Regions from separate parts of the Agromyces sp. NPDC052230 genome, predicted to be linked through region 2. Evidence: predicted binding sites of a transcription regulator. Region 2 holds the regulator's gene; each other region holds the start of a gene.
What was found. The regulator HrcA, encoded in region 2, represses chaperone genes, less so after heat shock. The targets are predictions, from matches to a motif close to TTNGCACTCGNNNNNNNCGAGTGCNAA.
Positions count from the first base shown of each region.

Region 1: the regulator HrcA is predicted to act here: its motif matches at 5,247-5,273, upstream of groES (co-chaperone GroES).
Region 3: the regulator HrcA is predicted to act here: its motif matches at 2,008-2,034, upstream of groL (chaperonin GroEL).

Region 1 is NZ_JBFAVC010000003.1:183,802-190,905, reverse strand. Features, by position in the region: gene tsaB (tRNA (adenosine(37)-N6)-threonylcarbamoyltransferase complex dimerization subunit type 1 TsaB) at 1-602, shown strand, start outside; gene rimI (ribosomal protein S18-alanine N-acetyltransferase) at 599-1,114, shown strand; gene tsaD (tRNA (adenosine(37)-N6)-threonylcarbamoyltransferase complex transferase subunit TsaD) at 1,111-2,163, shown strand; gene AB0K73_RS08570 (DUF4190 domain-containing protein) at 2,310-2,675, shown strand; gene AB0K73_RS08565 (hypothetical protein) at 2,716-3,474, shown strand; gene AB0K73_RS08560 (DUF4190 domain-containing protein) at 3,560-4,027, shown strand; gene AB0K73_RS08555 (class I SAM-dependent methyltransferase) at 3,994-5,217, opposite strand; gene groES (co-chaperone GroES) at 5,365-5,661, shown strand; gene rarD (EamA family transporter RarD) at 5,771-6,706, shown strand; gene AB0K73_RS08540 (ABC transporter substrate-binding protein) at 6,949-7,104, shown strand, end outside.
Region 2 is NZ_JBFAVC010000006.1:130,244-137,347, reverse strand. Features, by position in the region: gene AB0K73_RS14250 (DUF1990 family protein) at 71-703, shown strand; gene hemW (radical SAM family heme chaperone HemW) at 703-1,929, shown strand; gene AB0K73_RS14240 (DUF4870 domain-containing protein) at 1,936-2,319, opposite strand; gene AB0K73_RS14235 (DUF4870 domain-containing protein) at 2,436-2,828, opposite strand; gene hrcA (heat-inducible transcriptional repressor HrcA) at 3,019-4,041, shown strand; gene dnaJ (molecular chaperone DnaJ) at 4,095-5,192, shown strand; gene AB0K73_RS14220 (16S rRNA (uracil(1498)-N(3))-methyltransferase) at 5,205-5,939, shown strand; gene AB0K73_RS14215 (HIT domain-containing protein) at 5,964-6,323, shown strand; gene AB0K73_RS14210 (PhoH family protein) at 6,412-7,104, shown strand, end outside.
Region 3 is NZ_JBFAVC010000003.1:41,306-48,409, forward strand. Features, by position in the region: gene AB0K73_RS07885 (hypothetical protein) at 1-192, opposite strand, end outside; gene groL (chaperonin GroEL) at 340-1,962, opposite strand; gene AB0K73_RS07895 (DUF3048 domain-containing protein) at 2,110-3,150, opposite strand; gene AB0K73_RS07900 (cold-shock protein) at 3,282-3,482, opposite strand; gene AB0K73_RS07905 (LytR C-terminal domain-containing protein) at 3,693-4,238, opposite strand; gene AB0K73_RS07910 (DUF3263 domain-containing protein) at 4,266-4,562, opposite strand; gene msrB (peptide-methionine (R)-S-oxide reductase MsrB) at 4,751-5,152, shown strand; gene AB0K73_RS07920 (nitroreductase family protein) at 5,156-5,710, shown strand; partial or broken gene AB0K73_RS07925 (IS481 family transposase) at 5,825-6,819, shown strand; gene AB0K73_RS07930 (alpha/beta fold hydrolase) at 6,816-7,104, opposite strand, start outside.

The DNA of each region.
Region 1 (7,104 bases), on a different contig from region 2:
GTGTCGCCGTCGTCGATCGCGACGCAGCCACTGGTGAGTTGCGCCTTCTCGCCGAGACGGGCACCGCCGACACCATGCGGCATGCCGAAGTGGTGGGCGGATTCATCCGAGACGCGCTGGCGGCTGCGGGTGTGCGGGCCAGCGACCTCTCGGGAGTCGCGGCTGGAATGGGGCCGGGCCCCTTCACCGGCCTGCGCGTCGGCATCGCCGCGGCGCACGCGTTCGCGCTCGGCATCTCGAAACCGTTCGTGCCGATCGTGAGCCACGACGCGGTCGCCTGGTCCTGGTACCGCCAGGGCGGCATCGGCCCGCTGCAGGTCGTCACCGATGCGCGCCGTCGGGAGTTCGCGATCTCCGAGTACGACGGCCTCGACGGCGACCTCCTCCCGGTGCGTGCCGACGGTCCGCGGCTCGTGCCACGCGACGCCGTGCCCGACGCACGAGGCATCCGTCTCGACGCGGCCACAGTGCCCGCCGTTGCGATCGGCATGCTCGCCGAACTCGCCTACGCCTCCGGACGCCTGCCGCTCACCGATGACGCGCCGCTCTACCTGCGGGCACCGGACGTCACGCCCTCCGCCGGGAAGCGGGTGCTGCAGTGAGCGTCCTCATGCGGCGTGCCAAGCCCACCGACCTCGAGGCCATCATGCGCCTCGAGCGGGAGACGTTCGTGAACGATGCGTGGCCCGAAGACGCGATGCGACGCGAGCTCGAGAGCCCCCACGGCTACTACCTCGTCGCGTTCGACGACGACGAGGAGGATCCCGAGCGGCGCCTTCTCGGCTACGCCGGCCTGCTCGCACCGTCGGGGAGCGCCCAGGGCGACGTCCAGACCATCGCCGTCGCCCCGTTCGCGCGCGGCATCGGCCTCGGTCGCGGGCTCATGCACGCGCTCATCACCCAGGCCCGCCGCCGGCACCTCGCCGAGCTCTTCCTGGAGGTGCGCGCCGACAACCCGATCGCACGCGCCCTCTACGACTCGCTCGGGTTCGAGGAGATCGGCGTGCGCCGCGGCTACTACCAGCCCGACGGCGTCGACGCGATCTCGATGCGGCTCGCCGTGCCGCCGGCGGTCACCCGCCCCGCGGCATCCGGAACCGGAACGACCGCATGAACCGCGACGCGCCCCTCGTACTCGGCATCGAGACGTCCTGCGACGAGACGGGTGTCGGCATCGTGCGCGGCACCGACCTGCTCGCCAACGTGATCGCGTCCTCGATGGAGGAGCACGCACGCTACGGCGGGGTCGTGCCCGAGGTCGCCGCGCGCGCCCACCTCGAGGCGCTCGGGCCCGCCATCGCCGCCGCGCTCGCCGAGGCCGACATCGAGCTCGCCGACGTCGACGCGGTCGCGGTCACCAACGGGCCCGGCCTCGCGGGCGCGCTGATGGTCGGCGTCGGTGCCGCGAAGGCGCTCGCGGTCGCGCTCGATCGCCCCCTGTACGCCGTGAACCACCTCGTCGGCCACGTCGGAGCCGACCTGCTCGACCACGAGGCACCGCTGGAGACGCCGACCGTCGCGCTGCTCGTCTCGGGCGGGCACACCTCGCTCCTCCTGGTGCGCGACCTGGTGTCCGACGTGGAGCTGCTCGGCGAGACCGTCGACGACGCGGCGGGCGAGGCGTTCGACAAGGTCGCACGTCTGCTCGGCCTGCCCTACCCCGGCGGCCCCGAGATCGATCGGGCCGCGATCGGTGGCGACCCGAACGCGATCCGCTTCCCGCGTGGGCTCACCCAGCCGAAGGACCTCGCGGCGCACCGCTACGACTTCAGCTTCTCCGGGCTGAAGACGGCGGTCGCACGTTGGGTGGAGCAACGGGTGGCGGCGAGGGAGCCCATCCCGCTCGCGGATGTCGCGGCGAGCTTCCGCGAGGCGGTCGTCGACGTGCTCGTGGCGAAGGCGGTCGCCGCCTGCGTCGACCTGGGGGTGCCCCGGCTCCTGCTCGGCGGAGGTGTCGTCGCGAACGCCAGGCTTCGCGAGGTGGCCACGGAGCGCGCCGCCGCGGCGGGCATCGCGCTGCGGATCCCCCCGCTGTCGCTCTGTACCGACAACGGTGCCATGATCGCCGAGCTCGGCGCGCAGCTCATCATGGCGGGGCATCCGCCGTCGTCGATGGATTTCGGTGCCGACTCCACCCTTCCCGTCACCGATATCCAGGCGTGACGCCCCCGCGCGTGAGGCTGTCGGAGATGCAGCCACCGCGATAGTGTGTGCAACGTAGTGAGCGGATGCCGCGCGTGAACGCGCGCATCGCGCCGTCGCCGCATGGGGCGGCGACGAAATCCACAGCATCGAGGGGAACCACGAACGTGACCGATCCGAACCTTCCCGACCAGCCCGGCTACGTGCCGCCCGCACAGCCGGCTCCCGCCTACGGCAGCTCACCCGCGTACGGCCAGACCACGCCCTCTGGCGCCAAGACGAACACGCTGGCGATCGTCTCGCTCGTGGCGTCGCTCATCGGCCTCTTCTCGGGCATCGGATTCCTGGTCGGCATCATCTGCGGGCACATCGCGCTCGGCCAGATCAAGAAGACCGGTGAGCAGGGACGTGGCATGGCGGTGGCCGGCCTCATCATCGGCTACGTGGGCATCGTCATCGCCATCATCCTGACGATCCTGTTCTTCGCCGTGTTCGCCTCCCTCTGGCAGTCCGGCGTCATCACCAACTACTGATCGCTCGCCCGATTCCTCGACTTCGCGAAAGGCGAACACCATGAGTGACCCGACCACCCCGAACGAGCCGAAGCGGCCCGACGAGCCCACGGTCCCGAGCCCCGAGGAGCCGACGGTTCCGGCCCCCGAGGAGCCGACCGTTCCGACGCCCGAGGAGCCGACCTTCCCGTCGGAGCCCGAGCCGGGCTTCCCGACGCCGTCGGAGCCCTCCTACCCCGGAATGCCGTCGACCCCTGAGACCCCGGGCGGCCCTGGGGCGCCCGAGGTGCCCTCCGCGCCCGAGCCGCCGGCCCCGCCCGCGCCGCCGTCAGGTCCGTCCTACGGTGCATCCACGCCTCCGCCTCCGCCGCCCGCCGGTGCCTACGGGGCTTCGGCGGCGGCATCGCAGCCCGACTCGCGGCAGCCGGGATACGGTGAGCCCGGCTACGGGCAGCCCGGGTATGGTCAGCCCGGGTACGGGCAGCCCGGGTACGGGCAGCCCGGGTACGTGGCCCCGGCCTACGGCACCACGACGGCGGCGAAGCCGACGCCCGTGCTCAGCCTGATCTCGCTCATCGCGGGCATCGTGGGCCTCGTCGGGTTCTTCGTGGTGTTCATCCCCATCGTGGGCGGGATCATGCAGCTGATCATCCCGGGTGCGGCCGTGGTGCTCGGCTTCCTCGGGAAGAAGAAGGAGCCCGCCGCCAAGGGCATGTGGCTCACGGGCATGATCCTCGGATTCATCGGCGTCGCCATCGGCCTGCTCTCGATCATCCTCTGGATCGTCGCGTTCGCGAGCACGTCGTACTACACCTACTGATCCTCGAGGTCGAATGATGTCCGAACGTGAAGGGGCCTCGCCCGAGGGCGAGGTCCCTTCACGTACACCCCGTCCATCCGAGGCGATGCCATCGGGCGCCGGTGGTCTCGAACCTTCGGCGGAGCCGGCCATTCCCACCCCGCAGCCTCCGTCGGAGGCGACGCTCCGCGCAGACCCCGCGGTGCGCGAGTTCGACGTGCCGTTCGACACCGGCGAGTTGCGTTCGCTGCCCACGGGCCAGCTGCTCGTGGTGCATCGACCCGCGTTCGGCGACGAGGCATCCGCCGCCGTGGAGGAGGACACCCAGCAGCGACGCATCTACAGCTGGGTCGCCGCCGTACTCGGCACCATCGGTGCGCTCGCCTCCCTGTTCGTGGGCTGGATGCTCCCGCTCTCGATCGCCGCCATCGTGTTCGGCGTGCTCGGCCTGCGACGTGAGGCGGAGGGCCGAATGCTCGCGTTCGTCGGCATCGGCACCGGTATCGCGGGGCTCGTGTTCGCAGCCGTGTGGATCGGCTACTACGCGATCGTCTTCGGCGCGCTGCCGAGCTGAGGTCGGAGCCGCTCCACGAGGAGCGCCACGTGCCGGCCCGCCTCGCGCGTGAGCACGATCGTCGCCTGCTCGTCGCCGCGGAGCTTCAGGCGCGTGCGCAGGGCGGCGGGATCGACGTCGACGCCGCGCTTCTTGATCTCGAGCGTGCCGATGTGACGAGCCGCAAGCGCCTGACGCAGCTGGCGTTCGTCGGCGGGCAGGTGCTCGAGCACCCGGAAGCCGCGCGCGAAGGGCGACTCGAACGGCGTGTCCGCCGTCAGGTAGGCGATGCCCGCGCTGATCATCCACGCGCCGTTCGCGCGGGCAAGGTCGCCGATGAGACGAGCCCGGATCACCGAGCCGTCGGGCTCGTACACGTAGTCGCCGATCGGACCGACGGGGGCGTCCTCACTGTCGCCGCCGGCCGTGAGCTCGGCAGCGCGCTCGTCGCGGATCACCAGGGCCGCCCGCCGGATGCCCGGCCGCGCCACGCTGCCCATCCAGACCCCGAGCTCGACCACGTCGCCGTCGACCGAGACCCACTGCGCCTCGGCGTCGGGAGGGATGATCCCGCGGTCGGTGCCCGGCCCGAGCTTCACCCCGACGGGCATGCGATCGGCCAGCCCGAACGCGAAGTCGAGGCTCGGCGAATACGCTGCGGCATCCGTCAGCCGCGTCGTGGTGCCGCCCGAGGTCGTGCGGCGTGCGGGGTCGAGCCACGCGCCGCCGATCCCCCCGAGCGCCACGTCCTCGGCGCGGGCGTGCAGCACCCGCACCCTCGGGAACGGCGTCAGGTTGTAGGCGGCGATCGCCGCCGTCACCTCGTCGGCGTCGGCCGCCGTGACCTCGAGGTCGACCGCCGCGAGCGCGAGCGCGTCGCCGCCGATGCCGCAGCCGAGATCGGCGACGTGGCCGACGCCGGCCCGTGAGAAGCGACCGGCGTGCAGTGCCGCGACCTTGAGCCGCGTGGCCTGCTCGAGGCCCGCTTCCGTGAAGAGCATGCGCGAGGCGAACTCGCCGAACTTCGCGCGCGCCTTCGCACGGAGCTTCGATTGGCTGAGCACGGTCGCCACCAGGCCGGGCGGATGCCCCTCATGACGGAGCGCGGCGACCGTGCGCACGATGTCCGCCTTCGTGTCCCATTCGGGCAGGCTGTCGAGCAATCGCAGGCCCTCGGGGGAGAGGAGTTCGACGAGCTCGGCGCGGTTCACCCGGCCACGCTAGCACTGCCCGCCGACGGCTGGCACTCACGTTGCACGAGTGCCAAATCGCCCCTAGACTCGCTTTAGCACTCTCGCAGTGAGGCTGCTAATCAGTCTTCGTCAAGACAGACTTTCCAACTAGAGAAGGGGTCAACCGTGTCGGTTTCCATCAAGCCGCTCGAGGATCGCATCGTCATCAAGCAGGTCGAGGCAGAGCAGACCACCGCTTCGGGTCTCGTGATCCCCGACACCGCCAAGGAGAAGCCCCAGGAGGGCGAGGTCATGGCGGTGGGCCCCGGTCGCATCGACGACAACGGCAACCGCGTTCCGCTCGACGTCGCCGTCGGCGACAAGGTCATCTACTCGAAGTACGGCGGCACCGAGGTGAAGTACGGCGGCGAGGACTACCTCGTCCTGTCGGCCCGCGACGTGCTCGCGGTCGTCGTTCGGTAGTCGAAACCCGATCGTCCGAGGCCCGGATGCCCATGCGGCATCCGGGCCTCGTCGCATCCGGAGCCGAACGCAGGCGTATCGTGGACCGGTGACGAATCGCCCTGAGGCCATGACGCCCGCACCCGCAGCCCCACGCGGCCCTGCGAGCAGGTCGGGGCTCGCATTCGCGGTCGCCGCGTACGGGCTGTGGGGATTCCTGCCCGTCTACTTCATCGCCCTCGCGCCGTCGGGTCCCTTCGAGATCGTCGCGTGGCGCGTCCTGCTGTCCCTCGTATTCTGTGCGCTGCTCATCATGGTGACCAGGGCGTGGCGGCCGTTCGCCGTGCTCATGCGCGACCGACGCGTCGTGCTGACGATGGGCCTTGCCGGCCTGCTGATCTTCGTGAACTGGCAGACCTACGTCTTCGCGACGCTCACCGGACAGGTCGTCGAAGCCGCGCTCGGGTACTTCATCAACCCGATCGTCACGGTATTCCTCGGCGTGCTCGTGCTGCGGGAGCGCCTCACTGCGACGCAGTGGGTCGCGGTGGGCATCTCGATCGTCGCGGTCGTGGTGCTCGGGCTGGGTTACGGGCAGCTGCCGTGGATCGCCCTCGTGCTGGCGTTCTCGTTCGGCTTCTACGGGCTCATCAAGAAACGCATCGGGCCGAAGGTCGACGCCGTGTCGGGCCTCACCATCGAGACCATGTGGCTCGCACCGCTGGCGGTGGTCCAACTCGTGTTCGTCGCGATGACCACGGGCCTCACCATCGGCACGGTGAGCGTCTGGCACACGGTCCTCCTGCTTCTCGCGGGCGCCGTCACCGCCGTTCCGCTGCTGCTGTTCGCGGCGGCCTCGCGGCGGCTCCCGCTCGTCTACATGGGATTCATCCAGTACTTCGCGCCGTTCATCCAGTTCCTCGTCGGCGTCGTCGTGCTGGCGGAACCGATGCCGCTCGAACGGTGGATCGGTTTCGCGCTCGTCTGGCTCGCCCTCGTCGTGCTCACCTTCGACCTCCTGCGCGGCGTCCGGGCGACTCGGCGGGCCGCTCTCGAGCCGATCTGACGCCACTTCGGAGTGGGCCGGAGGGCGGAAATCAGCGACGCCGGAATCTACCGAAAGGCGCCGCCTCGACGCCGATTCCGTGCGTCTTCGGCCGCCAAGGTGTCGGAGAGGTAACGATTCCGGGGGCGTTACACGGTTGTGACCGCGGCGACTTGTTTCCGCCATGGGGGCGCAATACTGTCAAAACCACGGCGTCAGCAGACGCTGCTTTGTGTACCAATCCTTCAGTCCCAAGGAGCAACATGAGCGTATTCGCGAAGGCCAAGGCCTCGCGCTCGGCTCGCGCAGCATGGACGGGTGTCGCCCTCGCGGGCGTCAGTGCCCTCCTCCTCACCGCGTGCAGCACGGGTGGCACGGCCCCGGCCGAATCGGAGGAGCCGGCCGAGACCGGCGACGCC
Region 2 (7,104 bases):
TGCGTACTCTACTCGACGACCTCCCCGCTACCCCGAGGAACCGGTCAGGCGACATCCGTAGAATGAACGGATGACCCGACGCAGCACGTTCACCGACCAGTCGGTCACGTACGGCGCCATCGGCGCGACCCTCGATCCCGACCTGCTGCGGTACCCGCCCGCCGGATTCCGGCCCGCGGAGGACTCCGTTCGCCTCGGCTCGGGTGAGGAGCGCTTCGCGCGTTCCGTCGAAGCGCTCATGACCTGGGGCATCCAGAAGGGCTCCGGCTTCGAGGTGACGGAGATCTCGCCCGGCACGGGCGCACAGTATCCGGGCATCGTCTACGACGTCGACGGCACCCCGCTCGCCGAGCAGCCCGGCCTCCGCCGCGAGGACCGGTTCGGGCCCGACGGCACGCCCTACATCGCGGCGGGTATGACGGCGACGCTCGTGCGCAAGGGCCGGATCCTCACGCATCGCACGCCGGTGCTCGTCGTCTACGTGATCGACGAGCCGAAGCGCGTCGGGTTCGCGTACGGCACGACCGCCGAGGGCCCCGAGAGCGGCGAGGAGGCCTTCATCCTCGAGCACCGCGACGACGACGGGGTGTGGCTCACCATCCGGTCGATGTTCGACACGCGCGCCCTCGCGCCGGCGCAGCGCCGCAAGCGCCGCGAGCTCACCCGCACCGAGCTCCGCGCGCTGCATCCCGCCTACACCTGATGGCATCGGCCCTTCCGCTCGGCGAACCCGCGCCGCTCGACGGGCTTCTGCCGCACTCGGCCGCGCTCGGCTCGCGCGAACGGGCGTTCGGCGTGTACGTGCACGTCCCGTTCTGCCGGGTGCGCTGCGGGTACTGCGACTTCAACACCTACACGGCGAGCGAACTGCGCGGCGCACGGCAGGTCGACTACGCCGACCATGCGATCGGGGAGCTCCGGATGTCGCGGCGCGTGCTCGCGGCATCCGGCATCGCCGAACGCCCCGCTGAGACGGTCTTCTTCGGTGGCGGGACGCCGACCCTGCTGCCCGCCGACGACCTCGTCCGCATGCTCGCCGCCGTGCGTGCCGAGTTCGGCCTCGCGGGCGGCGCCGAGGTGACGACCGAGGCGAATCCCGACTCGGTCGACCCCGTGTACCTCGAGCGGCTCGCCGAGGGCGGGTTCACGCGCGTGTCGTTCGGCATGCAGTCGGCCGTACCGCACGTGCTGGCCGCGCTCGACCGCACGCACGACCCCGCGCGGGTTCCGCTCGTCGTCGGGTGGGCGAAAGATGCCGGCCTCGACGTGAGCCTCGACCTCATCTACGGCACGCCGGGGGAGTCGCTCGACGACTGGCGCCGGAGCCTCGAGGCGGCGATCGCCGAGCGGCCCGATCACCTCAGCGCATACGCGCTCATCGTCGAGGACGGCACGAAGCTCGCGCGCCAGATCCGTCGGGGTGAGCTCGCGCAGCCGAGCGACGACCTCGAGGCCGACATGTACGAGTTGGCCGACGAACTGCTCGGCGTAGCGGGGTACGAGTGGTACGAGGTGAGCAACTGGGCCACCGCGTCCGAGCACCGTTCGCGTCACAATCTCGGCTACTGGCGCGGTGATGACTGGTGGGGCGTCGGCCCGGGCGCCCACAGCCACGTCGGCGGGGTGCGCTGGTGGAACGCGAAGCATCCGTCGGCCTACGCCGAGCGGGTGACCGCCGGACACTCGCCGGCCGTCGGGCGCGAGGTGCTCGACCCGCCTGCCCGTGAGACCGAGCGGGTGCTGCTCGCCACGCGCATCCGCGACGGCCTCGACATCGCCTCACTCGCCGCCGGCAGCCGGCGCGCCGTGGCCGGCCTCATCGCCGACGAACTCGTGGACGCGAAAACCGCCCTCGCCGGTGGGCTGACGCTCACCAGGCGAGGGCGGCTGCTCGCGGACGCCGTGGTCAGGCGCCTGCTCGAGGACTGAACGCTCTCAGCTCACGAACTTGATCGAGAGCGGGTAGGTGTAGGGCTGTCCCTGGTTGGCCTTCATCGCGGCGATGATGCTGAAGATGATCACGACCACCCACACCGCGATGAGGATGAAGATGCCGATGATGACGAAGGTCAGGATCGACCCGATCACGTAGGCGATCGTCATCGTGATCTGGAAGTTCAGCGCGGTGGCGGTGTGCGCCCGTACGAACGGGCCCTTGTCCTTCAGGACGAGGTAGCCGATCAGCGCCGGAATGAAGCCGAAGAAGATGCCACCGATGTGGATCAGCGTCGACCACAGCTTCTCGTCGTTCGGGCTGAGCCCCGGGCCCTGATCGTACGGGTTCTGGGGCGGCGGGGGAGGCGTGGGGGTGTCGGACATCAGATCTCCTCGTTCGGGCTCGTCCTCGTGGCGAGACTCATTCGGTTTCATGCTGGCACAGCAACGCCCGCCGCGGGAGTAGGACGCCCCCGCGGCGGGCGAAACTCACGTACGGATCACTTGATGAGGCGGATGGCGAACGGGTAGCGGTAGTGCCGCCCGTCCTTCGCCTGGAGGAAGGCGATGATCGAGAAGACCACGCCGAGGATCCAGACGACCCACGAGAGGAATGCGCCGATGACGACGACGATGAGGATCGCCGAGATCACGTAACCGAAGAGCAGCGTGATCTGGAAGTTCAGGGCTTCCTTCGCCTCGGTGTTCGTGAACGTGCCGCGGTCCTTGAAGACGAGCCAGATGATCAGCGCCGGGATGAATCCGAGGATGCCGCCGAGGTGGGCGAACGAGCCCCACTGGATGTCCTGCTCGGGCGACAGCGGCGCGGCGGCGGCGGGCGGCGGCGGGGTCGCGGCGTTCGGATCGGAGGCCGGGTAGTTGGGGTCGGTCATGCCATGCCTTTCAGGGGGGTTCACGGTTGAGCCGCGTGGGCGCGACGGGGGATGATCGCTGCCGGGACCCGCGGAGTACCCATACGGTATCGCCGCGTGGCGAGCGGTGGCAACGGGCTCTTTCCCGGGATGTCGCGGTAGTATTGGCAGTCGGATACAGGGAGTGCTAAAGCGAGTGGAAGCGAGGGCCATGGTCTCCGAACGCAGCCTCGCCGTCCTCCGGGCGATCGTGCAGGACTACGTCGCGTCGCGGGAGCCGGTTGGCTCCAAGACGATCGTCGAGCGGCACTCCTTCGGCGTGTCCGCCGCCACCATCCGCAACGACATGGCCCTCCTCGAGGAGGAGGAGCTCATCGCGGCACCGCACACCTCCTCCGGTCGCATCCCAACCGACAAGGGCTACCGGGTCTTCGTCGACCAGCTCACCGAGATCCGGCCGCTGACCGCGGCGCAACGTCAGGCCATCGAGACCTTCCTCGGCGAGTCGAGTGATCTCGACGAACTGCTCGCGCGCACCGTGCGACTCGTGTCGCAGCTCACCAAGCAGCTCGCCGTCGTGCAATACCCGAGCTTCGCGAGCGCCCGGGTGCGTCACGTCGAGCTCGTCTCGGTCGCGCCGACGCGGTTGCTGTGCATCCTCATCGCCGACTCGGGGCAGGTCGAGCAGCGCATCGCCGAGGTCGAGCACCCCGTCGACGACGAGGCCCTCGCCGCATTGCGCGCACGGCTCAACGAGGTGGCGGGCGGTCGCACGATGGCGGATGCCGCGACAGCACTGTCGGGCGAGATCGACAGCGTCGACCGCCGGCACGCCGAGGTGCTGCACACGCTCGCCGCGACATTGGCCGACCAGGCTCGGATGCAACGGCCCGACCGTCTCATGGTGGCGGGCGCGGCGAACCTCGTAGCCACCGAACAGGACTTCCCCGGCTCCATCCTCGGCGTCATCGAGGCGATCGAGGAGCAGGTCGTGCTGCTGCGCCTTTTCGGCGAGATGGCGTCCGACGAGCACTCCGTGGTCGTTCGCATCGGGCGCGAGAACGCCTCGTTCGGCCTCGGCGAGACCTCGGTCGTGTCGAGCGCCTTCGAGATCCCGGGGCGTGACATCTCCCGTCTCGGCATCGTGGGCCCCACCCGCATGGACTACTCCAACAGCATGGCGGCCGTCCGCGCCGTCGCCCGCTATCTCTCCCGCACGCTCGGCGAGAGCTGATCCGCCGCCGTCGCTCCGACCGGCATCCGGCAATCGAAAGGACAAGCCCCTCCGTGGCCGACCATTACGAGGTCCTCGGCGTCGCGCGCGACGCAACCCCCGACGAGATCAAGAAGGCCTACCGACGCCTCGCCCGCGAGCTGCACCCCGACGTGAACCCGGGTGCCGAGGCATCCGAACGCTTCAAGCAGGTCACGCACGCGTACGACGTGCTGAGCGACCCGAGGCAGCGCGAGCAGTACGACCTCGGCGGCCAGGGCGGATTCGGTGCACAGGGCTTCGGCGGCTTCGGCGACATCTTCGAGACGTTCTTCGGCGCCGGGCAGACCAGTCGAGGCCCGAGATCGCGTCGAGAGCGCGGGCAGGACGCGCTCATCCGCGTCGAGGTGGGCCTCGACGAGGTCATCTTCGGCACGCATCGCGACATCGACGTCGACACCGCCGTCACGTGCGAGACGTGTCATGGTTCGTGCTGTCAACCGGGCACGTCGCCCGTGACGTGCGACATCTGCGGCGGCACCGGATCGATCCAGCGCTCGGTGCGTTCGCTCCTCGGCAACGTCATGACATCGAGCCCCTGCGGCACGTGCCGCGGCTACGGCACGGTCATCGCGACGCCGTGCGTCACCTGTCAGGGCCAGGGCCGCGTGCGCGCGCGCCGCACCGTGCCCGTCGACATCCCCGCGGGCGTCGACACGGGAGTCCGGCTGCAGATGCCCGGCTCGGGTGAGGCGGGCCCCGCCGGCGGCCCGAACGGCGACCTCTACCTCGAGATCAAGGTGCGGAACCACGAGGTGTTCAGCCGCAACGGCGACGACCTGCTCTGCACCCTCGAGGTCGCCATGACCGACGCGATCCTCGGCACGAACACGACCGTGCACGCGCTCGACGGCGACGTCGACGTGGAGCTGCGGGCCGGTCTGCAGAGCGGCGAGATCCTCACCGTCAAGGACCGCGGGGTCACGAGGCTCCGCGGTGCCGGGCGCGGCGACCTGAAGATCGGCGTGCAGGTGGTGACCCCCACCAAGCTCTCGTCGAAGGAGCGCGACCTCATCCAGCAGTTCGCCTCATCGAAGAAGCCGGCGGCGCCGGAGCTCAGTCACTTCCAGCAGGGGCTCTTCGCGAGACTGCGCGACCGGTTCCTCGGCTGAGCGGATGTCGCGGTGAGCCACCTCTACGTCGACGAGTCGCTCGAGCTCGCGGGCCTCGTTCCCGGTGACACGGTGAAGCTGCGGGGGGACGAGGCTCGGCACGCGGTGACCGTGTCGCGCGTGCGGGCCGGGGAGCGCATCGCCATCGGCGACGGCCGGGGCACGGTGGTGCACGGCGTCGTGACGTCGACGGGTTCGCGCGAGCTCGTGCTCGAGGCCGACGAGATCCTCGTGGAGGAGGCGCCGGCGACTCGCATCACGCTCGTGCAGGCCCTCGCGAAGGGCGATCGTGACGAGCTCGCGGTGCAGGCCGCCACCGAGCTCGGCGTGGACGCGGTCGTCCCGTGGGCGGCGTCGCGGTCGGTGTCGCGGTGGGAGGGTCCGAAGGCCGAGAAGGGGCGGCAACGCTGGGCGGCGATCGTGCGCGAGGCCGCGAAGCAGTCGATCCGCTCTCGCGTGCCCGACGTGCGGCCGGTCGCGACGACCGCCCAGCTGGCCGGCCTGCTCGGGGATACCCGGATGCTCCTCCTCGAACCCACGGCGAGCAGCGCGCTCACCGACCTCCGACTCGACGGCCGCGACCTGGCGCTCGTCGTCGGCCCCGAGGGCGGGATCGCGCCCGCCGAGCTCGAACGCCTCGTGGCGGCCGGCGCCGAACCCGTGCGGCTCGGAGCATCCGTGCTGCGCACCTCCACGGCGGGACCCGCCGCGATCACCGTGCTCAACGTCGCGCTCGGGCGGTGGTGAGGCATCCGTCGCTACGATGGGAGGATGACCGCCTCCGGTGCCGAGCCGACCCTCTTCGAACGCATCGCCGCGCGCGAGATCCCCGCGCGGGTCGTCGCCGAGACCGACCGGGTGATCGCGTTCCACGACATCGCGCCCAAGGCGCCCGTGCACGTCGTCGTCACGCCCAAGCGCGGTGACTACCGCGACGTGGTCGAGCTTGCGGCCGGCGACCCCGGGCTCCTCGCCGAGCTCGTCGACGTCGCGCACCGGATCGCCGACGACCTGGTCGACGGGGACTTCCGGCTCGTCTTCAACACGGGCCCGGGCGGCGGCCAGACCATCTTCCATGTGCACGCCCACCTGCTCGCGGGCGGGCTCGAGGAGGCATCGCTTGCCGGCTGATCCGCACGATTCCGAGATCGAGGCCGAGGCCGCAGGGGCGCGGCACGTTCGCGACGACGAGGAGCGGCTCCACATCGACGGCATCGCCATGGTTCGGCTCCTCGGCCCGCAGGACCGCCTGCTCTCGTCCATCGAGCGCGAGTATCCCGGCGTCGAGGTGCACGTGCGCGGCAATGAGATCGCCATCCGCGGCGAGACCGAGGAGCGACTGCGTGTGCGCCGCCTCATCGAAGAACTCCTGGAGCTCGTTCGCAGTGGCCAGGACCCGACCCCGACCGAAGTGAGGAGCTCCGCCCGGATGCTCGATGCCGACCCCAACTCCAAGCCCAGCGAGATGCTCGGGCAGGTCATCGTCTCGGCCCGCGGCAAGACGATCCGGCCGAAGACCGAGGGCCAGCGGCAGTACGTCGACGCGATCGACGAGAACACCATCGTGTTCGGCATCGGCCCAGCCGGCACCGGCAAGACCTACCTCGCCATGGCGAAGGCCGTGCAGGCGCTGCAGCGCAAGGAGGTGAACCGCATCATCCTCACCCGGCCGGCCGTCGAGGCGGGGGAGCGGCTGGGCTTCCTGCCCGGCACCCTCACCGAGAAGATCGACCCGTACCTCCGGCCGCTCTACGACGCGCTCAACGAGATGATGGACCCCGAGCTCGTGCCGAAGCTCCTCGCATCGGGCACCGTGGAGGTCGCACCGCTCGCCTACATGCGCGGCCGCACCCTGAACGACTCCTTCGTCGTGCTCGACGAGGCCCAGAACACGACGCCCGAGCAGATGAAG
Region 3 (7,104 bases), on a different contig from region 2:
GATGTCATCACAGTCGGCGTCGATGCGCGGCTCCGGGCCGTCTGCGATGACGGGCTCGACACTCGACGTGGGCGTGGCCACCGGAGGCTCCGTCTCGGTCGGCGTCGCGGCGACGCAACCCGCGAATGCCACCGCCGCCACCATCGCAAGGGAGCCGAGGAGGACTGAACGGAGGCGTCGGCGAGGTGACATGCCCACCAACATATCTGGCCCGAAGATGCCGAACCGTCCGGGCCGCATCACAGGTCCGTCACGACGCGGACACGAAGATGGGCGCCTCCCGAAGGAGACGCCCATCTTCGTGATGCGGAGCGGTGAGCCCCCTCCGATCGGATCGGACTAGAAGTCCATGCCGCCCGTCGGGTCGCCGCCGGCCGGAGCCGAGACCTTCTCGGGCTTGTCGGCGACGACGGCCTCGGTCGTGAGGAAGAGGCCGGCGATCGACGCGGCATTCTGCAGCGCCGAGCGCGTCACCTTCGCCGGGTCGATGATGCCCTGGGCGATGAGGTCGCCGTACTCGCCGGTCGCGGCGTTGAGGCCGTGCCCGTCGGGCAGCTCGGAGACCTTGTTCGCGACGACGCCCGGCTCGAGGCCCGCGTTGAGGGCGATCTGCTTGAGCGGCGCCTCGATGGCGACCTTCACGATGTTGGCACCGGTCGCCTCGTCGCCCGTGAGCTCGAGGTTCGCGAACGCCTTCTTGCCGGCCTGGATGAGGGCGACGCCACCACCGGCGACGATGCCCTCCTCGACGGCGGCCTTCGCGTTGCGAACGGCGTCTTCGATGCGGTGCTTGCGCTCCTTGAGCTCGACCTCGGTCGCGGCGCCAGCCTTGATGACGGCGACGCCGCCCGCGAGCTTCGCGAGGCGCTCCTGGAGCTTCTCGCGGTCGTAGTCCGAGTCGGTGTTGTCGATCTCGGCACGGATCTGCGCGACGCGACCGGCGATGGCTTCGGCGTCACCCGCACCCTCGACGATCGTGGTCTCGTCCTTGGTGATGACGACCTTGCGAGCCTGGCCGAGCAGGTCGAGGGTGACGTTCTCGAGCTTGAGACCGACCTCCTCGGAGATGACCTGGCCGCCGGTGAGGATCGCGATGTCCTGCAGCTGCGCCTTGCGACGGTCGCCGAAGCCGGGGGCCTTGACCGCGACCGACTTGAAGATGCCGCGGATCTTGTTGACGATGAGCGTCGCGAGCGCCTCACCGTCGACGTCCTCGGCGATGATGAGGAGCTGCTTGCCCGTCTGGATCACCTTGTCGACGATGGGGAGCAGGTCCTTGATGTTCGAGACCTTGCCGTTCACGATCAGGATGTACGGGTCCTCGAAGACCGCCTCCTGGCGCTCGGGGTCCGTCACGAAGTACGCCGACAGGTAGCCCTTGTCGAAGCGCATGCCCTCGGTGAGCTCGAGCTCGGTGCCGAAGGTGTTCGACTCCTCGACGGTGACGACGCCCTCCTTGCCGACCTTGTCGATCGCCTCGGCGATGATCGCGCCGATCTCGGGGTCGGCAGCGGAGATCGACGCGGTCGCGGCGATCTCGTCCTTGGTCTCGATCTCCTTCGCGGCTTTCAGCAGCTCGCCGGTGACGGCTGCGACGGCCTTCTCGATGCCGCGCTTCAGCAGGATGGGGTCGGCGCCTGCGGCGACGTTGCGGAGGCCCTCGCGCACGAGCGCCTGGGCGAGCACGACCGAGGTGGTGGTGCCGTCACCGGCGACGTCGTCGGTCTTCTTCGCGACCTCCTTGACGAGCTCGGCGCCGATCTTCTCGTACGGGTCGTCGAGCTCGATCTCCTTGGCGATCGACACGCCGTCGTTCGTGATGGTGGGGGCGCCCCACTTCTTCTCGAGCACGACGTTGCGACCGCGCGGGCCGAGGGTCACCTTCACGGCGTCAGCGAGCTGGTTGAGGCCACGCTCGAGACCGCGGCGGGCCTCCTCGTTGAAAGCAATGATCTTTGCCATGTGTGTTTCTCGTCCTTTCCCGGACGTCTTCAAAGATTCGTTGGTTTAGCACTCAAAACGAGTGAGTGCTAAGACGATTCTGGCACTCTACCGGCACGAGTGCAAGCGAGCACGGATGCCCCCGGGACCGCCGCCGCGCGCCCGCGGTCATGGCGCGAACGAGACCGACCCCTCGGCCGGCACGAGCTCGACCCACGTGTTGCCCGGCGCGAGCGGCAGCGCGCGCCCGTCGTCGGCCTTCAGCACGATGGGCGCTGCATCGGCATCCTTCACCCACGTGCCGTGCGCGGTCCTCCCGGCGACCGAGACCCACGCCTCGCCCGTTCCGGACAACACCGTGAGCGGCACCTCGCCGAAGCGCCCGTCGATGGCCACGCTCAGCGTCACGATGTTCGTCGCGCGCACCCGTTCGCCGGATGCCTCGACGTCGGCTTCTCCGTCCTGCGAGCGGAGCCAGGCCGAGCCGGACGCATCCCACTCCCACGACCTCGCCTCCCGCTCCGAGAACGCGAGGTCCAGACGCGAGGTCGGGCTCGCGCCGAACTCCGCCGGCGCGAGCGGATCGTTGTCGCCGTAGGTGAACTGCGCGGGCGGTGGCGACAGGGCGGCGTTCCGCCGGACCGCCTCGGGGGCGTCGAGGATCACATCGTGCGGCGAGGGCCGGTCCACAGCGCGCTCGAAGAGGCCCGTGTCGTCCTCATCGAACACGAGGTTCACGAGCGGGGTCGCCTTCATGAGGTCGACGAAGCCCGGCTGGCCGCCGGAGTACGCGATGATCCCACTGAACGGCGAGGCGATCGCCGGGTCCATCGGCCTGATGGAACGCACCGGACCGACGGCGTCGGGCACGTCCGAGTGCCACACCACCAGATACCGCGTGAGGCCGCCCTCCACGAGCTCCTCGAACACGATGTCGCTGCGGTTGAGGCCGAGCTGCGGGCGCGCCGCCTCGTGGTTGTCGATCTTCGCCGCGAGCGACGGATGCCGCAGCGCCGCCGCATCGGCCGGCGTGCCTCGCAGCGGCGCGAGGGTCACCGGATCGGGCGGTCCGTGACCGCCGGCGGACGCGGTCGGGGGCACCAACAGATCCAGCGGCACGTTCGCACAACCGGTCAGCAGCAACACGGATGCCACGACCGCGCCGACCGGCATCCGCCACCGATGGGCCGCACGGGCCCTGCTCCCCATGGCGTCATGGTACGACGGCGTCCGAGCGCGTGCGATCGACGCGCCGACGAGACATCCGCCCGTTCGGCAGGACCGGCGGCGGGACGGTGAACGCGCCCCCGGCGCACCGGCGACGCGCTCGAGTGCAGAACTCAGGCGGGGCGGACGGCCTCGGCCTGCGGACCCTTCGAACCGGTGCCCACTTCGAAGACGACCTGCTGGCCCTCCTCGAGTACCTTGTACCCCGCCATGTCGATGGCGGAGTAGTGGACGAAGACGTCCTGGCCTCCATCGACGGTGATGAACCCGTAACCCTTTTCAGCGTTGAACCACTTGACGGTTCCGTTCGCCATGCGTTGCTCCCATGTTGCCGTTGTGCAGATCAGCACGTGCCTGTCGCCTGTACCGGGCCCCTTCGGATCGTGCTGACGGAACACCGCGGGCGGCGCCGGGCGTTCCACACGGGATCGAGCGACCAACCCCCAGATAACAACGCCGAGTTACTGCGACACAAGAGCCAGGACGCACGAAATGGTCGCAGAATGGCAACGATTCGGCGACAATCAGCCCCCGATCGCCGTGGCGTAGTCGGAACCGACCACGAGCACGAGCGGGGTCCCGACCTGGGCGAACTGCTCGGAGAGCCGCACGTCGGCCTCGGCGACGGCCTGCGCCACGCCGCGGGCTGCGCCTTCGAGATCGGGTGTGGCGTAGTAGACGACCGTCTCGGTGATGTCGCTGGTGCTCGCGTTCGCCGTCGTCCCTACGGGGATCCCGGCCGCCGTGAGCGTCTCGCCCGCTCGCGCGGCGAGACCGGACGTCGTCGTGCCGTTCAGCACCGTCACCGGGACGTCGGGCGCGATGGTCGGCGGGGCTGCGACCGGCGTGGGCGATGGCGTGGCGGCCGCACCCGGGTCGCCGAAGTTCAGGCGGTCGTTCAGGATGACCACCGAGCCGATGCCCACCGCGACGAGCACGACGGTCGCGAGCGCCGCCCAGCCGAACGCGACCCATCGCGCGCCGCGTCGCACCGGGGCGCGGTGCGCGCCGACCCGTTCGATGCCGTGAGGGATGGAGTCGAATCGGTCGCGGGGGAACTTCTGCGCCATGGGTCCAGTCGGGGGTCGGGGCCGCGCTCAGTCGAGCGGTCGGCCGATCGAGAGGGAGCGACGCGCGCGCGTCGCCGCACGCGCCTCGCGCATCCTCTGCAAGCGCTTGACCAGCATGGGGTCGAAGCGGAGGGCTGCAGGGGAATCGATGAGTTCGCCGAGGATCCGATAGTACCGGGCGGCTGAGATGCCGAACTCCTCGCGGATGGCCTCGGCCTTCTGGCCCGGTTGCTGCCAGGCCCTCGCCTCGAACGTCAGCACGCGCACCGCGCGTTCGTCGAGCGCTCCGTCATCACCGCGGGCGGGGACCGGTCCGGCACTCATGCATCCTCCCGTCCTGCGGAGGGTCTCCGCCTGCAGCACATCCTAGGGACTCGCAGCCATGAGGAAGCCGAGCGTCTCGGCGTGTGCGTCGTCACGGAACAGTGGCAGGGCGTCACACGTTGCATGGAGGGGGTGAAGACCTGCGACCATGGTGAGAGACCACGGCGAACGGATCGGAAGGAGCGCTCATGGCGTATCGCGTGAACAAGACCGATGAGGAGTGGCGCGCCGAGCTCGACGCCGAGCAGTACGCGGTGCTCCGCGAGGCGGCGACCGAGCGCCCGTGGTCGGGCGAGCTCCTCGACGAGGAACGCGCCGGCGTCTACACCTGCGCCGCCTGCGGCGCCGAGCTCTTCAAGAGCGGCACGAAGTTCGATTCGGGCTGCGGCTGGCCGAGCTTCTACGAGTCGGTGCGTCCCGAGGCCGTCGAGCTCATCGAGGACGCCTCGCTCGGCATGGTCCGCACCGAGGTGCGCTGCGCCGCGTGCGGTTCGCACCTCGGCCACGTCTTCCCCGACGGCTTCGGCACCCCCACGGGCGACCGCTACTGCATGAACTCGCTCGCCCTCGGGTTCAACGCGGAGTCCTGACGCGTGGGCTCCGCACTTGAGGCGGCGCTCGCGAGGCGGTCGTCGCCGAAGGTGACGGATGCCGCACCCGACGACCAGGCGCTCCGGACACTCCTCGAGGGCGCCGCGCGCGTCGCCGACCACGCCTCGCTCGGACCGTGGCGCCTCATCGCCCTGCGCGGCGGCGCCCGTGAGCGTCTCGGACAGGCCCTCGCCCGGGCTGCGGGCGCCGAGGGCGACGCCGCGGCGAAGCTTGCCGGAAAGCCGCTCCGCGCGCCGCTCCTGATCGCGGTGGTCGCCGTCGTCACGCCGGAGCATCCGAAGGTCCCCGAATGGGAGCAGGAGGCCTCAGCCGCCGGCGTCGCCCACGTGCTCAGCCTGCTGCTCGACGAGGCCGGCTGGGGCGTGATGTGGCGCTCGGGCCCGCACACGCGGCATCCGCTCGTCGCCGAGATGCACGGGCTGGCGGCGAACGAGCGCCTGCTGGGCTGGCTCTACGTCGGCGGCGCACCTGCCGGTGGCCGCGGTGAGCGCCGCGCCGAGCACGTCGCCGCCTCGCGGCTGACGACCCTCGACTAGTTGCGATGTCCAGGGACGTTGTTTGGGACACGGGCCTGATCTGCTGAAGGGCGAAGGCCTCCGGTTGTGAAGTGGAGCTGTTCAAGGAACCGCTTCGACAACCTGGAGGCCTTCGTGTCCCACGCTAACGCGCTGTTGACCCCGCGCGCTCGTCTTCGGCTGGCACGCCTGATCGTCGACGACCACTGGACGCCGTCGGTAGCGGCGAAGATGTTCATGGTCTCGACCGTCACTGCCCGCAGGTGGGCGGCCCGGTACCGGGCCGAGGGCCCGGCTGGAATGGCCGATCGCTCGAGCCGACCGCATTCGATGCCGACGAAGACGCCGCAGCTGATCGTCAAGAAGATCGTCAAAGCGAGGTGGCGGCGCCGACTCGGTCCGGCGCAGATCGCCGGCGAACTCGGCCTGGCGACCTCGACCGTGCACGCTGTCCTGGTCCGCTGCCGCATCAACCGGCTCAGCCGCATCGACCGAGTCACCGGCGAACCGCTGCGCCGATACGAGCACGACCACCCCGGCTCGCTCATCCACGTCGATGTCACGAAGTTCGGCAACATCCCCGACGGTGGCGGCTGGCGCTTCCTCGGCCTCGTCCAGGGAGAGAAGAACCGCCAAGCCACCGCTCGCCGCACCGGGCAGCCGGAACGAACGCTACGAGCACGAGTGGGCACCGCCTACGTGCACACCGTCCTCGACGATTACTCCCGCGTCGCCTACACCGAGATCTGCGCTGACGAGAAAGCACCGACCGCGATCGGTGTCCTACGCCGAGCCGTCGCGTCGTTCGCCGAACGCGGGGTGATCGTCGAACGGGTCCTATCGGACAACGGCTCGGCCTACAAGTCGCACGCCTGGCGCGATGCGTGCACCGACCTCGGCATCACCCCGAAGAAGACCCGCCCCTACGACCCCAGACCAACGGCAAGATCGAACGCTTCCACCGCACCCTCGCCGACGGATGGGCGTACGCCAGGCTCTACACCTCAGAGACCGAACGACGCCAGACCCTGCCCGGCTGGCTCCACTTCTACAATCAGCACAGGCGACACTCCGCGATCGGCGACACGCCCATCAGCAGACTCAACAACTTGCCTGGACATCACACCTAGCCGGTCGCCAAGAATCGATGTACGGCGTCGACGAAAGCTTCGGGATTCTCGACATTCGAAAGATGCATTGCGGAGAGGTAGAGCGTCTGCGCAGCGGGGATGGTTCGAGCGATCAGCGCGCCGTGGTCCGGCAAGCACACGGTGTCCTGCTCGCCAATGATCACGAGTGTCGGGGCTTGAATCAGAGCAATGGTGCGACGCATGTCAGCGTCACGTACAGCGGCCATGCACCCCACTAGGCCGGTCGCTCGCATATTCACGAGAGTCTCGCGGAACGGTTCGACT